3 regions of the Pseudoalteromonas sp. SCSIO 43095 genome follow, and region 1 is predicted to be linked to each of the others. Evidence: predicted binding sites of a transcription regulator. Region 1 holds the regulator's gene; each other region holds the start of a gene.
What was found. The regulator FliA, encoded in region 1, starts transcription of late flagellar genes. The targets are predictions, from matches to a motif close to CTAAAGNTNNNNNNNNNNNNGCCGATA.
Positions count from the first base shown of each region.

Region 2: the regulator FliA is predicted to act here: its motif matches at 2,708-2,734, upstream of LOC50_RS05060 (VC2046/SO_2500 family protein).
Region 3: the regulator FliA is predicted to act here: its motif matches at 3,301-3,327, upstream of pomA (flagellar motor protein PomA).

Region 1 covers NZ_CP087995.1:685,222-691,539, forward strand. Annotated here, with positions in the region: gene flhF (flagellar biosynthesis GTPase FlhF) at 1-620, shown strand, start outside; gene LOC50_RS03195 (MinD/ParA family ATP-binding protein) at 613-1,473, shown strand; gene LOC50_RS03200 (RNA polymerase sigma factor FliA) at 1,500-2,210, shown strand; gene cheY (chemotaxis response regulator CheY) at 2,251-2,634, shown strand; gene LOC50_RS03210 (protein phosphatase CheZ) at 2,651-3,418, shown strand; gene LOC50_RS03215 (chemotaxis protein CheA) at 3,433-5,640, shown strand; gene LOC50_RS03220 (protein-glutamate methylesterase/protein-glutamine glutaminase) at 5,694-6,318, shown strand, end outside.
Region 2 covers NZ_CP087995.1:1,041,758-1,048,075, reverse strand. Annotated here, with positions in the region: gene LOC50_RS05080 (SEL1-like repeat protein) at 1-232, shown strand, start outside; gene LOC50_RS05075 (SulA-like leucine-rich domain-containing protein) at 555-989, shown strand; gene LOC50_RS05070 (YchJ family protein) at 1,029-1,505, shown strand; gene LOC50_RS05065 (DUF6172 family protein) at 1,573-1,875, opposite strand; gene LOC50_RS05060 (VC2046/SO_2500 family protein) at 2,146-2,673, opposite strand; tRNA gene LOC50_RS05055 (tRNA-Tyr) at 2,786-2,870, shown strand; tRNA gene LOC50_RS05050 (tRNA-Tyr) at 2,920-3,004, shown strand; gene LOC50_RS05045 (M48 family metallopeptidase) at 3,025-3,717, opposite strand; gene LOC50_RS05040 (PAS domain S-box protein) at 3,963-6,318, shown strand, end outside.
Region 3 covers NZ_CP087995.1:2,162,978-2,169,295, forward strand. Annotated here, with positions in the region: gene LOC50_RS10210 (DNA topoisomerase III) at 1-849, opposite strand, end outside; gene LOC50_RS10215 (hypothetical protein) at 921-1,409, opposite strand; gene LOC50_RS10220 (flagellar motor protein MotB) at 1,557-2,477, opposite strand; gene pomA (flagellar motor protein PomA) at 2,480-3,247, opposite strand; gene xseB (exodeoxyribonuclease VII small subunit) at 3,551-3,793, shown strand; gene ispA ((2E,6E)-farnesyl diphosphate synthase) at 3,796-4,683, shown strand; gene dxs (1-deoxy-D-xylulose-5-phosphate synthase) at 4,799-6,318, shown strand, end outside.

The DNA.
Region 1 (6,318 bases):
AAACCACCACAGTTGCAAAACTGGCAGCATTGGGTGCACAAAAATACGGTGCCGATAAAGTAGCGCTTATTACTACCGATACCTACCGTATTGGTGCTTATGAGCAGCTAGCAACGTATGGTCGTATTATAGGTTGTGGCGTTAAACAAGTTAAAGATGCAAATGAATTAGCAGAAGTTTTATATCATTTACGAAATAAACGTCTAGTTTTAATTGATACAGCGGGAATGAGTCAACGTGATTTACGCTTAACCGAGCAGTTAAACACCTTGATGCGTAATCAGCGTGTTGATATACGTAGTTATTTAGTATTAAGTGCGACGGCGCAAATTAATGTATTGCAAGAAACAGTAAGGCACTTTAAAAAAGTACAGCTAAGTGGATGTATTTTTACTAAACTTGATGAGTCATTGAGTTTAGGTGAGATTATTAGTATTGCGATTCAAAATCGTCTCCCAATAGGGTATCTTACTAACGGTCAGCGAGTACCAGAAGATATTAGAGTGGCAAATGCCGAAAAACTAGTAAAAAAAGCTGAGCAATTGTATTTAAAAAGAATAAAAGCACAACAATCACGACACCAATCAGTGGCGTCGAGCACAGTAGAGATGTATGATTAACACAGTTTTAGATCAAGCAAGCGGCCTTCGCAAAATGAGCAAGAATAATAATAACGGCGTAAAAGTTATCGCTGTCACCGGCGGCAAAGGTGGAGTGGGTAAAACGAACGTATCCCTTAATACGGCAATCGCGTTAGGCCAACAAGGCAAACGTGTGCTTGTACTAGATGCTGATTTAGGATTAGCGAATTGTGATGTGATGCTTGGACTGCGCGTTGAGCGTAATTTATCTCATGTTTTATCGGGCGAATGTGAACTTGATGATATTTTAGTCGAAGGTCCCGCAGGCATAAAAATAGTGCCTGCAACATCGGGTTCGCAAAGTATGGTTGAGTTATCACCCTCAGAGCACGCTGGACTTATTCGTGCATTTAGTGAACTTAACACCGACTTTGATATTTTAATTGTTGATACCGCTGCGGGTATTTCCGATATGGTGCTGAGTTTTTCTCGCGCAGCGCAAGATGTGCTTGTGGTGGTATGTGATGAGCCTACATCAATTACCGATGCCTATGCTTTAATTAAAGTACTTAGCCGTGAGCACGGCGTTTATAAATTTAAAATTGTTGCCAATATGGTGCGCAGTCTACGCGAAGGGCAGGAATTGTTTGCAAAACTTTCAAAGGTTACCGACCGATTTTTAGATATATCAATGGAGTTGGTTGCAACGGTTCCATATGATGAAAATATGCGCAAATCAACGCGCCGCCAAAAAGTAATTGTTGAGATTTTTCCTGGGTCGCCTGCTGCAATTGCTTTTAAAACACTGGCTACAAAAATTGCTAAGTGGCCAACACCTAGCCAAGCCTCGGGTCATTTAGAGTTTTTCATTGAGAAACTAGTTAGTAACTAACAATGACAATACCGGTGAATAGAGTTATGGGATATCAGTCAACACAGAATTTAAATATGATTGTTGAAAAGCATGCCTCATTAGTCAAAAAAGTGGCGTGCCATTTAATTGCTCGTTTACCGGCCAGTGTGCAGCTAGATGATTTAATTCAATCGGGTATGATTGGTTTAATTGAAGCTTCAAAAAACTTTGATGCAAGCAAAGGTGCAAGCTTTGAAACCTTCGCCGGTATTCGTATTCGTGGTGCGATGATAGACGAAATGCGCCGAGGCGATTGGGTTCCACGTTCAGTTCACAGAAAAAGCCGTTTGGTTGCAGAGACTATTGTTGCGCTTGAGAACAGTTTAAACCGTGAACCTAAAGATAGTGAAGTTGCTGAAAAACTTGAAATTTCGCTAAATGAGTATCATCATATTTTAAACGATGTAAATGTAAGCAAAGTGTTAGGCATTGAAGACCTTGGTATAGATGACGATGTGATTACACCCCATGGCCAAGATTTAGCACTAGACAAACCGTTTAATAATGTTAAAAATGAACGGTTTAATGAGTCTTTACTCAGTGCAATAAAGTCGTTACCGGAGAAAGATGCAATGGTGCTTTCTTTGTACTATAACGATGAGATGAATTTAAAAGAAATTGGGCATATACTCGATGTAAGTGAATCGCGTGTAAGTCAGATACATGGTCAGGCGATGATTAAGCTTAAAGCAAAAATCAATGACTGGATAAACTAGAAGTAAGTAAATAAAGGTTCAGGCCTCACTGGAGGATGTTTTGGATAAAAACATTAAAATTCTTGTTGTTGATGATTTCTCAACAATGAGACGTATTATTAAAAATCTGTTGCGCGATTTAGGTTTTACCAATGTTCAAGAAGCAGATGACGGGTCAACTGCTTTGCCTATGTTGCAAAATCAAGCGTTTGATTTTGTTGTAACAGATTGGAATATGCCAGGCATGCAAGGTATTGATCTTTTAAGGGCAATTCGAGCGGATGAAAAATTAAAGCATATTCCTGTTTTAATGGTTACAGCAGAAGCTAAAAAAGAACAAATAATTGCTGCGGCCCAAGCAGGTGTTAATGGTTATATTGTTAAACCATTTACTGCAAGTACATTGAAAACTAAATTAGAAAAAGTGTTCGAACGCTTAGGTTAATGAGAGGGAGAGGCTTATGTCAGCACCTGCTGCGCCTCAGATTACTTTAGAACAAGCTCGCCAGTTAGTTGTTTTTTTAGAAAATGGTGAGCAAGATAAAGCGAATCAGTTAATTTTAGAAACAGCTTCACAAGAGCAATCACATTTATTTGCTGAGGTGGGAAAGTTGACTCGTCAACTGCACGAAGCTTTAAAAAGTTTCGAGTTAGACACGCGTTTAACAGACATTACCACTGATGCCATCCCTGACGCAAAAAAACGCCTTAACTATGTCATGGAAATGACAGAAAACGCAGCCAATAAGACAATGGATGCGGTTGAAGCAAGCTTACCATTAGCACAAGAAATCGCTGACGAAATAGCTGATATCAAGCCAACGTGGGATCGTTTAATGAACCGCGAAATAGAGCTTGGTGAGTTTAAATCACTTTGCCATAGTATTGATAAGTTTATGAGCAGTTCTCATCACAAAACCGATGAGTTACAAATGCTGATGACTAATGTGCTGATGGCTCAAGACTATCAAGATTTAACCGGTCAGGTTATTCGCCGTGTTATTGAACTTGTCCGTGAAGTTGAAGAAAGTTTAATTCACCTTTTAACTGCATTTGCAGCGCAAGGTGGTGAGATTGAACCCACTGAACAACCAGAAAAAATAGAAGATCCCATTGTTGCACAAACACTAGCAGGTCCCGAAGGGCCTATTATTGATAAAGAATCGCGTAATGATGTTGTATCTGATCAAGATGAAGTTGATGATCTATTATCAAGTTTGGGCTTCTAATAGGGGAGTACTGCATGAGCTTTGAAGTCGATGAAGATATTTTACAAGACTTTTTAGTAGAGGCCGGAGAAATCCTTGAGCTTTTATCTGAACAGTTAGTAGAACTGGAAAACAATCCAGATGATACTGAGCTACTAAACGCAATATTTCGCGGTTTCCACACTGTAAAGGGTGGCGCTGGCTTTTTGGCTATGACAGAGCTTGTTGATGCATGTCATGGTGCTGAAAATGTGTTTGATTTACTGCGCCAAGGTGTAAGAACAGTTAACTCTGAATTAATGGATGTGATTTTACAAGCACTGGACACCATTAATGAAATGTTTGCCACGATTAAAAATCGTGACCAGCCAGAGCCTGCGGATCCAGAATTACTTGCTGTACTTCACAAACTTGGGCAGCCACCGACAGCAGAAGAGCTTGCCGGCGATTCTGTGGTTGAAGATATAGCTTCTGTGGAAACTCTATCGGTAGAGCCTGAACCAGTTGCAGAGCAACCGAGCAACGATGCTAAAGAAGACCCGTTTGCTTTTGATGAATTATTTAGCGGCCCAGATAGCAGCAGTACTGAGTCTCAGGTTGATGAAATAACCGAAGACGAATTCGAAAGCCTACTTGATGAACTTCATGGAAAAGGGCAAGCCCCACAAGAAAAACAATCATCATCAAGTGACAATGATGTCAGTGGTGATATAACTGACGATGAATTCGAAAGCCTACTTGATGAACTTCATGGTGTAGGCAGCTTTGGCGAAGTGAGCCAAGCAACCTCAAGTACACCACAACAAACACCATCAGCTCCTGTGGCTCCACCAAGTAACGAGCAAAGCTCGGGCGATAATGAAATAAGTGACGACGAGTTTGAAGCGTTACTTGATGAGCTTCATGGTAAAGGTGCACCTAAATCGATAGAAACACCGGCTCCTGTAAGTAAACCAGAACCTGTAGTCGAGAATAAACCTGCGCCTGCTGCGACACCAAAGCCACAGCCTAAACCAGAGCCAGCTAAGCCGGCTTCTGCGGCACAAGCAGCTCCCGCTAAAAAAGCAGCGCCTCCACCGGCAGAAACAACGGTACGAGTTGATACCAAACGCTTAGACCAAATAATGAACATGGTAGGTGAACTGGTACTTGTGCGAAATCGTTTGGTAAGTCTAGCGACTAACTCTGATAGCGAGGCCATGGGTAAAGCAATTTCTAATTTAGATGTAGTGACAGCTGATATCCAAGGTGCGGTAATGCAAACACGAATGCAGCCAATCAAAAAAGTATTTGGCCGCTTCCCACGTGTGGTACGTGATTTAGCTCGTTCATTGAATAAAGATATCAACTTGCAAATGGTAGGCGAGGACACTGATTTAGATAAAAACTTAGTGGAAGCGCTTGCTGATCCGTTAGTGCATTTAGTGCGCAATTCAGTGGATCATGGCATTGAAATGCCAGACGTTCGTGAAGCATCAGGTAAACCTAGAACCGGTACTGTTACTTTATCAGCGTCTCAACAAGGCGATCATATCTTGCTTACTATCCAAGATGATGGTGCTGGTATGGATGCTGAAAAGCTTAAAAAGATTGCCATTAACAAAGGGGTGCTTGATCACGACCAAGCGAGTCGTCTTTCTGATACCGAAGCTTATAACCTTATTTTTGCACCTGGGTTTTCAACTAAAGAAGAGATTTCAGATATTTCTGGCCGTGGCGTTGGTATGGATGTGGTTAAAACAAAAATCACTCAACTCAATGGCTCAGTAAATATTAAATCAGAGATGGGCGTAGGTACTACTTTAGAGATTAAAGTACCACTGACACTGGCAATACTGCCTACCTTAATGGTAGTGGTTGGCGAACAAACATTTGCTTTGCCGCTGGCGGGTGTTAGTGAAATATTCCACTTGGATTTAACAAAGACCAATGTGGTTGATGGTCAGCTTACTATAATAGTTCGTAAAAAATCGATTCCGTTATTCTACCTTGAACATTGGCTCATCAAAGGGGCTGATAGAGGTCAGCGAAAAGCACAAGGTCATGTGGTTATTGTGCAAATAGGAACTCAAAAAGTGGGTTTTGTTGTTGACTCGCTTATTGGTCAAGAGGAAGTGGTAATTAAGCCTTTAGACGCATTACTTCAAGGGACGCCTGGTATGGCAGGTGCAACAATCACCTCTGATGGTGGCATTGCACTGATATTAGATGTGCCAAGTATGTTAAAGCATTACGCTGGATAATTAAAAGTAGGCATATATTTTATGCCTACCCATTCATTGAATAAGAGAGCGAAATGGCTGTTAAAGTTTTAGTAGTTGATGATTCAAGCTTTTTTCGCCGCAGAGTGAGTGAAATTCTTGAACAAGACAGCGGCATTGAAGTTATAGGTTTCGCTGTAAATGGTCGAGAAGCTGTCGATAAAACAGCTCAATTACGACCTGACGTGATCACCATGGATGTTGAAATGCCGGTGCTTGATGGTATTAGTGCAGTTAAAGAGATCATGGCGAGTAACCCCACTCCTATTTTAATGTTCTCCTCGTTAACACGCGCAGGCGCATCTGCCACCTTAGATGCACTTGATGCCGGCGCGATGGATTTTTTACCGAAAAAGTTTGAAGATATTGCTCGTAATAACGACGACGCAATAAAGCTATTACAAAATAAAGTTAAAGAAATAGGCCGCCAGCGAAATGGTAGAATTATCAGAGCGCCTGCTGCTCCAAGTCTTAAACCAGCGCCAAGCACCTCTGAGCGCTTTGCTCATAAGCCTATAGTGCAACCTGATCGTAGCTTTAAAAGCGCAAGCCCAACGCCTTCTAGTAGCACATCAACGCGTGCTAGTGGTAAGCAATATCAATTAATTGCTATTGGCACATCAACAGGTGGACCAGTTGCACTGCAAACTATATTGACTC
Region 2 (6,318 bases), 360 kb from region 1:
GCTGTTTTTTATAAAAGGACAAGGTGTGCCGCAAAGTGTATTTCATGGTGCTGCGTGGCTTAGCTTAGCCGGTAGTCAAGGCTATGAACCTGCCATAGAAGCAATGAGCGATATACGAAAACATATTAATACCAAACGACTTAAAGATGCTCAATGCTACGCAGCCAGCCTGTATGAACAAATTCACCAGTTACAATTCTCACATTTGATCCCTCCTAGTAGCGAAAAATAATTTCACTGCCCAGCAACTCATTTCATCTGTAAATTAATTAAGCGTTTATAGCCAAAACAAGCACGCTTAATTAATTTAAACTACTGTATACCCCCTGTTCATCTGTATTTATTTGTTCCCAGCCTTAAAATTAATTCTGTGGGCATTAACTTTCAATAAAAATTAAACCATTGTTATATATAGATTATTTATATATTTATAGTAACTGTCGCGTTTTAAGATGAATAACTGTACAAAAAATAGCAAAAAAACACTTGCACCAAACAACTGTATAAACTACTGTATGAATGTACTGTATAAAAACCCAGTGAGTGAGAAGATTATGTTACAGCCAATTACCGTAAGAACAGTTAAAAGCTATCAACAAGATGACCAATCAGATTGTGTTAACGTTATACAAATTGAAGATGAAATTTCAGCAACGTTTGAGTTATTAAAAGTATTACACCAATACAACAGCCTAAACGCATGGACACTGTTAATAGCACCAGATAACGTACCGAGCAAAGCGCTACTTGATTCATGCTCAATTGATACCAGTAAATTACTGGTTATTCGTCAAAAACATTTAGTTAATTTAGAGTATGTTTTAAATTCTGCACTTCACAATGGAAATTTTGCTGCGGTGATCACCTGGACTGACATAATAAATAACCAACAACTGTCGCAGTTATCATTAAACTTGAGCCATACGCGCACTAAGTTGTATTGCTTTAGCAAAAAAAGCGCTCATTCTGAGATTTCACTTACGCAATAAGCTTGATAAACTAGCGTTTTAATACACAGTACATTTATCATGACTTCTAACGCCCTATTATGTTTTTGTGGCAGTCAGCAACCTTATGCTGATTGCTGCGAGCCTTTTCATTTAAAAACCAAACAGCCACACACACCAGAGCAACTTATGCGTGCACGCTACAGTGCTTATGCTGTTAAAAACGCGGTTTTTGTTCGTGAAAGTTATGCAAAAGAAAAACAAGCTGAAAACTCAATTTCAGAAATTAAAGATTTTGCAAATAGTTGCCGTTTTATAAACTTAACCATATTAGACTCTGGTTATAATGATGAAACAGGGTTTGTTACATTTAAAGCTCACTACTTTTATCAAAATTTATATTGCGAGTTGGCAGAAAATTCAAGGTTTATTAAAGAAGATGGACAATGGCGATACCTTGATGGTGAGATTACACCGGTTGCCGATATTAAAGTAAAACGCAATGATACGTGCCCTTGCGGCAGTAATAAAAAGTATAAAAAGTGTCATAGTGTATAAATAACAGCTACAAAAAATGGGCCACAAGGCCCATTTTCAAAAACTACACTAAACGCAAATTAGCGTTTTACTCGCCATCATCTTCATCGAAATCTTGACGCTGTGCAGGTCTTGCTAAAATCTCTAAGTAAAAAGAAGTTAAACCTTGCTTTTCAATTTCACTGATGTGATTGTTAATTTCAGCAACGTGAACCACTTGGGCTTCTTCAACCGTGTTACCAAACTTACAATCAAATGCCCAGTAGTCGGCATCAACAGGTAAAGTTTTATTACGTTCTCTTTTCAAATATTTTTTCACTTCATGCTTTGCAGCATCAACCATACGAGGGTATTTGATTTTCTCATGATTCAGCGTGAATGTTTTCTTCATTACGTTCCTAATTACCTTGGTTTAATGATAATGGCATTTAATGTCATACCATTTGCGCCATTATAGCAATTGCATTTAAATTTTGGATGCTTTTTTTATATTAAATCAGTTATTAAAATAAAGCATCTATAAAATCAATAGTTACTTTCTACTATAAACTCAGTTTATTACAATCAAATGGCATCTATAAAATCAATAGTTACTTTCTACTATAAACTCAGTTTATTACAATCAAATGGCATGTATAAAGCAGCAATTGAACACATATAGTTAGGCACTAAACAAATGTAATGGCTGGTGGATAGCTTCATTTTGTAAATCATCATAAAATGCCACCGCATCCATTTGAGGGTTTGATAGCTCGGTGTTGGTATTTTGAATTCGTCGACGGACTGCTAGTTCACAGTTATCAATGACAGTCAGTGGAATGTGGTTTTTATCATCACGAATATTAAATGGCTCAGGCTTTAAGCACTGAGTTAACTTTATATCACTCATCCCTACAGCGCTTCCCATTTTTGCTAAAAGCTCTGTGTTATTTTTACCAATTAACATATTAAAGGTATCTGGCGCTAATGGCTGCTTTGGACCTGCGCCAAATTGTTTACGCAAAGCATCTTCATCAGCTTGATAATGCTTAGTGTCACTTTTGGGTAGGTGGAATTCACTAAAATCGAGTGCATCGTGAGAGAGCATTGCTAATAAAAGTGCAAACTCGCCTCGGCGGTTTTCGTGCACACTTTCGTTAAGCCTCGTTTTTAACTGGCTCTCCGTGATTAACAAATCACCAATCTGCATAGACTTTAGCCTATTTAACTAATTAATAAGTATTTATCGGCTAAATTTGAATTTTCTTTAGCTTTTTTCTTTACTTAAATAAGAAGTTTGCTATTATCTGCCGCGTTGCATTGGAGGGGTTCCCGAGCGGCCAAAGGGATCAGACTGTAAATCTGACGGCTCAGCCTTCGCTGGTTCGAATCCAGCTCCCTCCACCACTTTTCTTAGGCTAAGTTAAGTGGGGCCAAATGCAATAACAGTTAGTGTGGAGGGGTTCCCGAGCGGCCAAAGGGATCAGACTGTAAATCTGACGGCTCAGCCTTCGCTGGTTCGAATCCAGCTCCCTCCACCACTTCTCTACCTTATTTCTTTTTATTCAAATACCCACTGTAAACTCATACCATGATTGTTTAACCAGTTACTTGCTTGTTTATAATCTGAATAAAATAATCCCACAAGTTGCCAAAATTGAGCGCTGTGATTTAAATATTTTAAATGTGCTAATTCATGAACAATCACATAGTCAATGACCCATGTCGGTGCACTTGCCAAGTGTAAGTTGAAGGTTAGTTCACGCCTGCGATTACAACTACCCCAGCGACGTTTATACAATTGAATACGAATATTACTCGGTAGCTTTTCACCCATCAGCTGACAATAATCGTTAACTCGCATTTCAATATAACTTTCTAATTTCTCATGCAAAAACTGTTCTAGCAAACTTTGATACATTTGCGTTTGATGCTTTACACGTGAAGAAATACTCAGTAACAGCGTTTGGCTTTCATTGTGCTGCTGCCATTGAGTGCGTGCTGCGTTTTCAAATTGCACATTAACAGCTTCATTAAATAATTTAATACTCTGGGTTTTGAGTGGAAACTGTCGTGTATCGGCTTGAATTTGTTGCTTATGTAACTGAGCATCAATCCAGTCCTGTTTACTTAACAGCCATTCATTAATTTGTGTTTTCGTTACAAAATGGGGCGCATATACCGTAAGCTCACGTTGTGCAACTTTGATAGCCACTGTTTTTCTTCGCTTACTACGCTTTAAAGTGTAATCCAACAATGAATGCTGCCTATTTATAATTAACCACTGGGTTTTATTTTACCTTGTACCATAACGGCTAATCTATAAATAATCCCCACTAAATGCCATTTTAATAACAATGCATTTAGTGCTACTCAATAAATAGTATGGTTTAGAGCTTAAAACACTTACGTTACTTTTGTTATTTATAACTCAATACCTTGTGATTATTATTGTATTTTATATTAGACTGAATTTAAGAGTTATTATGTGAATGATTGATGTTAGCTAATTTTTTTATAAACGAACCAGATCCAAGCCTAATTATTAATGGTGTATACGACCCAAGTTTAGTGACACTATCTATACTCACCGCAATTTTTGCAGCTTATTTTTCTTTGCACGTTCTCGATTTAGCAAATAATACACATTTTAAATCTTATCGAAAGTTAGCCAATATAACCGCAGCCTTAGTCCTTGCCGGCGGGATCTGGAGCATGCACTTTATTGCAATGCTCGCATTTTCTTTGTGCACTACAATTGAATACGACCCCACACTCACTTTTGTATCGTTTATACCGGCTTTACTGGCATGTACCATTGCTTTTTCTTGTTTGAAAACATATAGCTCTCGCCCTCGTATTATCAATTTAATTCTAAGCTCTCTTTTATTTGGCGCGGGTGTTGGCACCATGCATTATAGCGGTATGGCCGCGATGCAATTAAGTCCTTTACTTCGTTATGATCTAATATGGTTTGGCGCTTCAATTGTTGTTGCAGTGCTGCTGTCTTTTATAAGTCTTTATGCACGTTTTCATTTACCAGCACACTTTAAAAAATTAACGCCTATGCATAATCGTATTATTTGTGCCCTTATTCTTGGCCTTGCCGTGGCTGGTATGCATTTTATGGGCATGGCCGCTACGCGATTTATTGCAACAAGCCCGATAATTAACGAGCAAACAAACCAATCACATCTAACCTTTATTGCTATTAGTGTGTCGTTCGCCACGCTTTTATTAACAGCGGTGGTTGTGATCATCAATGGCATGATCCGTTACAGAATGCTGTTGGGGAAAAAATCAGCTGAAGAGTCTCGCCTTGATGCTATTTTATCAACTGCCATTGACGGCATCGTTACTATCAATATTAAAGGCACTATTTTGAGCTTTAATAAAGCCGCAGAAACAATTTTTGGCTGGCAAGATAATGAGGTCATTGGCCAGAATGTAAAAATATTAATGGCTGATGATATTGCGAATCAACACGATGCTTTTTTAAAAAATACAACAAACCATGAGGTAAAACGTGTTATTGGTGTTAATCGCGATGTGTGGGCAAAACATAAAAATGGTCATCAATTTCCAATTCGCTTGGGGATTGGTGAAGTAAAGCAATTACAAACTGAAACATTGTTTGTGGGCTTTATTACCGATTTAACTGAACAAAGAGCGTTACAACAAAGCTTAATTGAAAAAGAGCGACAATACCGTACCTTGATGAACAATATGCCCGGTGTGGTATTTCGCTGCTTGTTAGATGAACACTGGAGTATGTTGTTTATCAGCCCTAGCGTCTATGAACTAACGGGTTATCGCGCTGAAGAATTTACTGAGCAGCGTATTACCTTTGCCGAGCTTATTGTTAAAGAAGATGAAGCAGCGATTTCTTTAGCGATTGATCAAGCAGTTGCATCGACCAGTCAATACTCAATTGAGTACCGCATTCGCCATCGCAACGGCAATATTATTTGGGTACTCGATCAAGCAAGCATTATCACTAACTCTAAAGATGATACACGCTGGATTGATGGCGTTTTAATTGATATAACCAAGCGCTATGAATATGAGCAAAGCTTAAAGCAAGCTAAATACGAGGCTGAAGCAGCCGTGCAAGCTAAACAGTCTTTTATGGCAAATATGAGCCATGAGATACGTACCCCTATGAATGCAATTATTGGCTTTAGTGATATTTTAATGGATAGTCCGCTTAATAAAGAACAACAAAAACAAATTATTACCGTTAATAACGCTGCGCGTTCTTTATTGCATTTACTCAACGATATCCTTGACTCAGCAAAGCTAGAGAAAGGTAAACTCGAAATTCAAAAAGTACATTTTAACTTGCAAGAATTGCTTGATAATATTGTGTCGACATTTTGGCTTGATGCAAAACGCAAAGACTTACAGCTCATTTTAAAAATAGCTGACAATGTAAATCCATTTTATTTTGGTGATGATACGCGTTTACGCCAAGTGCTAACCAATTTAATCGGCAATGCGATAAAGTTTACTGAGCAAGGCCATGTTACTGTTTCGGTTACTCATAAACCCAATCAACCCATTTTATTTGAAGTACAAGACAGCGGTATAGGTATCGAAAAAGGTCGCCTTGAGGCTATTTTTAAACCCTTTGAGCAAGCAGATGCCACCACAACACGCCGATTTGGTGGCACAGGGCTTGGCACAACAATTAGTAAGCAGCTGGTTGAATTAATGGGTGGCAAAATATACGCACAAAGTACCCTTGGTCAAGGTAGCTGCTTTTCCTTTACTGTTGGGCTTGAGCCAGGCGAAAAAAGTCAGGTGCAAGCCATTAGTAAAAATGCATTTAGCTTACCCCCATTAAAAATCTTAG
Region 3 (6,318 bases), 1.5 Mb from region 1:
TTGCTTTTGCTCAAGCGCTGTTACATTTGCGGGCTGATTAGCAATGCGTGAAGTCACATTTTCGGCTAAGGCTTTATTAAGTACTCTGCCCTCTTCATCTTGATATGGTTCGCACGCTTTACTCGGTATCCACTTAGCAGTAAATGATTGCTGCTCAGGTGTAACAAGATGAGCAAGTACTTCATAAAATGGTTTGGATACAAAATTTGCGATTTCATTATCACGATTTACAACTAAACCTAAAATAGGTGTTTGTACTCGCCCAACCGACAACACATTACCAAAGCCCGCTTTTTGCCCAGCTAGCGTATAAGCTCGCGTTAAATTCATACCAAACAACCAATCAGCACGAGACCGTGCTAAAGCAGATACACTTAAAGAGATAAAATCACGGTTAGCACGCATACTATTTATTGACTTTTTAACTGCCGTTAAGTTTAAGTCACTGACCAATAAACGCTGAATATTTTGTTTTTTTGCTTGGCTGATTTTTGCTTGTTCTATAACTTCATCAACTAATAACTGGCCTTCACGGTCAGGATCGCCAGCATGTACAAGTGTTGTTGCTTTTTTGATTAGCTTTTTTAAAATAGTGAGTTGTTTACGAGTTTTAGGCTTTGCTTTAAGTTGCCAATGCTCAGGCACAATAGGTAAATGTTCAAACTGCCACTTTTTAAAACGCTCATCATAATCATCGGGTTCTGCTTGCTCAAGCAAATGACCTATGCACCAAGATACGCAATCACCATTTGCCACTTCAATATAGCCATCATGCTTTTTATGCGGTTTAGGAAGTGCGTCTGCAATAGCGCGACCCAAAGAGGGTTTTTCAGCAATATAAAGTTTCATAACATAGCTCTAACACTGTTCATATAAACAGTAGTCTAGCACATCATTTTAAACGAGGGGTATTTTTGTCGTTATAAGCTTAAAGCTTTATTTCGCTTATTAACAAAAATATATAAAAGCGGTAGATAACATATAACAACAGTAGCGATATTTATTAAGGGCATAAATGTTTGATACATAACAGTACTATACGATAAATCCCAAAGATGGCGATCTACTAAACGAAACAATTGCAGAATAGGGGCAGCAATAACCACAAGTTGGCCAAGTACACATTGCCACAAATGCACTTTATCTTTAAGACCCCAATAAGCAATAAGGGCCATCCAAGTAATATCTGTTAATGCCCATACAAGGTAACGGTATATATAAATACCATCATCAAACGCCATTAAACTTGAGTAGGTCACAGTGCCAAATAAGAAAAAAGCGGCGGTAATAACAACGAACCTAAGAGCTAAATAATCTTTGAGGATAAAGAATATAAAAATAGCCGGACTCAAAATAAGAACCCAGCTTTTACTTAATATACTTACAAAATACAAAAACCATTCAGGCAAACTAAATAACCTTACTTAACTTTTGTATCTTCATCAGTTCCATCGCCGTTACCAGGCATACTACAATACTTAGTCAACATATTCGCCCCATTACATTTGTTAATAATGTTGCACTCTACGCTAAAAAAGGTACATAGCCAAATCATTCTATCTTACATCAATTGGCGCTGACTCTTTTGCCTTACCTTGTAAAATAGATATTTCTACACGGCGATTGCGTCTGCGATCTTCGCGGGAATCATTAGGTACTAAAGGTCGTGTTTCTGCACGCCCTACCACCATCATTCTGGTTTTATCAAAACCTGGAACTTTTTGTAATTCACTCGCTACCGCAACTGCGCGTTTAGAGGATAAATCCCAGTTATTAATGTAAAGCTCGTTGGATACCTGAAAATCATCCGTATGACCAGACACTGTAATTTCACCGGGTACATCTTTAAGTAATCGGCCAATATCTTGAATGATAGGTTTAAATTGTGGTTGTAAAAATGCACTCCCCGATGGAAACGAGCCATTTTCTCTAATACGAATTATGATTTGCTGCCCTAAAGATTCAAGCTCAATAGCCCCATCAATAATTTGTTTTTCAAGCTGTTGCGCAATTTTTTTAACTAAGTCATTTATTTGCTCTTGATCAGCAGCAGACACTGCCGTAGCTGCAGCAACTTCCTCTGAGGTACTGCTTGATTCACCACCTCGCTTTTCACCACGTTGTTCTTGACGTCCACCTGCGGAGCTTTCATCTCCCGCCTGAAACTCAAGCATTTGTTGAGTCATTTCAACCGTTTGTTGCTGAATGGTTTCTATAGGAGTTGGCTCAGGTTTACCCGGCGTAAACTCCATAGCAATAACAGATGTCCCTTTTGGAATGTCTTTTACCTCTATTTTATTTTGTACACCAAAAGCAAACTTCATTGAGCCCGCAATTTGTTTAAATTTAAGTACATCCATTTCAGAAAATGCGAGTAAAAGTACAAAAAAGCACATTAATAGCGACATTAAATCGGCAAATGTCCCCATCCATGCAGGTAACCCTGGAGGAGGGCATTTGCACTCTTCATCTGACATAATTATTCCTCAGTATTGACTGTGCGTTTTGATTCAGCTAGATAATTTTTCAAAATCCCTTCAATTACTTTAGGATTTTGGCCATCTTGGATGCCTAATACCGCATCTAAAATTAAGCGCTGATTCATGGCCTCTTCGTCTTTACGCAGTTCAAGTTTTACCTGAATAGGAATGGCGACAACATTCGCCAAAAATGCCCCATACAACGTTGTTAACAAGGCTACCGCCATTGCAGGTCCGATTGCTTTTGGATCATCCATGTTCGAGAGCATAGCCACTAAGCCTATCAACGTACCGATCATCCCCATTGCGGGAGCAATATCACCTAGCGACTTAAATAAGCTTGCGCCCATTTCATGACGAGTCGTCGTCAGGGAAATATCTTTTTGTAATGTTGCACGCACTACATCCGCATCATGCCCATCCACGAGCATATCAACGCCTTTGCGCATGAATGGATTTGGAATTTCAGCTTCTTCTAAGGCTAAAAACCCGCCTTTTCGGGCAGAATCTGCTAGCTCAACCGCCTTTTCAATTAACGCTTCAGGGGGTTCAATTTTAAACATAAACGCTTTTGCACATACTTTACCAATGCCAAGAAATTGCGACATGGTAAAATTAGATAAAACGATAAAAAGGGAACCACCAAATACGATAACCACAGAAGGGGTATTGTAAAACATAGCGACTTCACCGCTACTACTCATAAACATGGACATGACAATTAAGCCAATTGCGCCAAGGATCCCAATAATGGTTGCTAAATCCACATTCCCTCCAAAGGTTTTATATTTTTTCTTCGCAAGCGTTGTTATTAATTGTTTATCGGCAAGATACTGAAATACTTAAGTGATTTTTATGATAAACGGTAAAATTACGATTAGTCCTATTTTAGATCAACATAGGTAATCAACCTAATTAATCAAAATTAATAATTTTAAAAAATAACGTTGAAACGCAATAAAACCCAATCAACAGCATTTATCTATCAAAAAACAATATCATTCTTTGACCTAGTTTAGCATTCCCCCTAAAATTGGCGTCTAAATTTATTATGTAAGTTGAAAATAAAGATGGCGACTAAAAAACCTGAAAATTTAAGTTTCGAACAAGCACTAGAAGAGCTAACAACAATTGTCAGTGAAATGGAACAAGGTGATTTATCGCTTGAACAGTCTTTAAAGCAATTTGAGCGAGGTATTGCACTTGCGAGCGCATCTTCAGGCAAACTTCAACAAGCTGAGCAAAAGGTGTCGATATTAATGGGTAATGACGAAAAAGCACCGCTTACTCAGTTTGATAACGATTTGGAATAATTGTGAGCATAAAAGAACAAATAAAGCTCGCTCAAGATGATGTAGTCAATACACTCAACATTTATTTCGAACAACCACTTGAAAGCGACAACACCATAAAAGAAGCCACACATTACAGTCTAATGAATGGCGGGAAGAGATTACGCCCTTTTTTGGTTTATACCACAGGCAAAATGCTCGGTGCTGAAAAACGTGATTTAGATGTGCTGGCAGCAGCCATTGAATGCATTCATAGTTATTCATTAGTGCATGACGATTTACCTGCGATGGATGATGACGACTTACGCCGTGGTCGCCCTACTTGCCATATTGTATACGGTGAAGCACAAGCGATTTTAGCTGGAGATGCACTGCAAACTTTAGCATTTGAACTTATTGCCAAGCATAAATTTAAATGCTCGACTGAAGCACAATTAAAAATGATCGCAGCATTAGCGCATGCTTCGGGGTTACAAGGTATGGTTGCCGGACAAGGCCGTGATATTGCAGCAACCGATAAGGTTATTACTGTTGATGAGTTAGAACGTATTCATAAACTTAAAACCGGTGCGCTAATAAATTGTGCGATTACTCTTGGTGCACTGTGTGCTCCTAATACGAGCCAACAAACTTTAGATAACTTATCAACTTTTGGATACGCTATAGGGCTTGCATTTCAGGTTCATGACGATATTTTAGATGTTGAGGGCGATACGCTTACTTTAGGCAAGCCACAAGGGTCAGATATTGCAGCGAATAAAGCGACATACCCCGCTTTATTAGGTATGCTAGGCGCTAAGCAAAAAGCACAAAATTTAATACAACAAGCCCATGAGGCATTAGCTAACATTGACGCAGACACAACAGATTTAGCGGCATTGGCAAACTATTTAATTGAACGTGACCATTAAACATGGCTAAACCGTATTAAATCTTAGAACAAAATTATTACTGAATATTAAGTCGCCTTTTAAACCTCGTTTGTTTTGAGGAGGGTTAATATTAGCGAAGGATATATAAAAAACCATGACACTTGATAGCAGCAAGTATCCATTACTTGATTTGGTGAACGAACCAGCCCACTTGCGAGAGTTAGCACAAGATAAGCTTCCTGCATTTAGCCATGAATTGCGTGACTATTTAGTCAATTCGGTATCGCAAAGTAGCGGTCATTTAGCGTCTGGTTTAGGAACCGTAGAACTTACCGTTGCATTACATTATGTATACAACACACCCGATGACCGTTTGGTCTGGGATGTGGGCCATCAAGCTTATCCGCATAAAATACTGACTGGCCGCCGTGACCAAATGCATACCATTCGCCAAAAAGACGGATTGCACCCTTTCCCTTTTAGAGATGAAAGTGAATACGATACCTTTAGTGTTGGCCATTCAAGTACCTCAATTTCTGCGGCGCTGGGTATGTCCATTGCTGCGCAAAAAGAAGGCAAAGGGCGTAAAACAGTCGCGGTAATCGGCGATGGCGCAATTACTGCGGGTATGGCCTTTGAAGCAATGAACCACCTTGGCGATGTTAAATCAGACATGCTGATCATTTTGAACGATAACGAAATGTCGATATCTGAAAACGTCGGTGCGTTAACCAATCATTTTGCGCGTATTTTATCAGGTAGCTTTTATACCAACATCCGTGAAGGCAGTAAAAAGCTGCTCTCTGGTGTACCGCCGGTAAAAGAGCTTGCCAGCCGTATGGAAGAACATATTAAAGGGATGATGATCCCGGGTACTTTTTTTGAAGAATTAGGTCTAAATTACATTGGCCCAATTGATGGACATGATGTGAATATGTTGGTTGATACGCTGCGCAATATGCGTAACTTAAAAGGCCCACAGCTTTTACATATAAAAACCCAAAAAGGCAAAGGTTATAAGCCTGCCGAAGCCGATCCGATTGGTTATCATGGCGTACCAAAATTTGATCCTGCAACATCAAGCTTACCAAAATCTAAGCCAGGTGCGGCGACTTTCTCAAATGTGTTTGGTGATTGGCTTTGTGACATGGCCGAGCAAGACAGTAAACTCATGGCAATCACACCAGCTATGCGTGAAGGTTCAGGTATGGTACGTTTTTCTAAAGTGTATCCAGAACAATACTTTGACGTAGCGATAGCAGAACAACACGCCGTTACTCTTGCTGCAGGTTTTGCCTGTGAGGGCTTAAAGCCCGTTGTGGCTATCTATTCTAGCTTTTTACAACGCGCGTACGATCAACTAATTCACGACGTTGCACTGCAAAACCTACCGGTATTATTTGCTATAGACCGCGCCGGTATTGTAGGAGCCGATGGTGAAACCCATCAAGGCGCCTACGACTTAAGCTTTATGCGCTGTATACCTAACATGGTCATTATGGCCCCAAGTGATACTAACGAATGCCGTCATATGCTTTATACAGGCTATCAAGCTAATTGTCCTGTTGCTGTTCGTTACCCGCGTGGTAGTGCAGGCTCAGCAGACATTCAAAGCACTATGCAAAAGCTAGAAATTGGTAAAGCGAATGTAATTAAAAAAGGTACTAAAGTGGC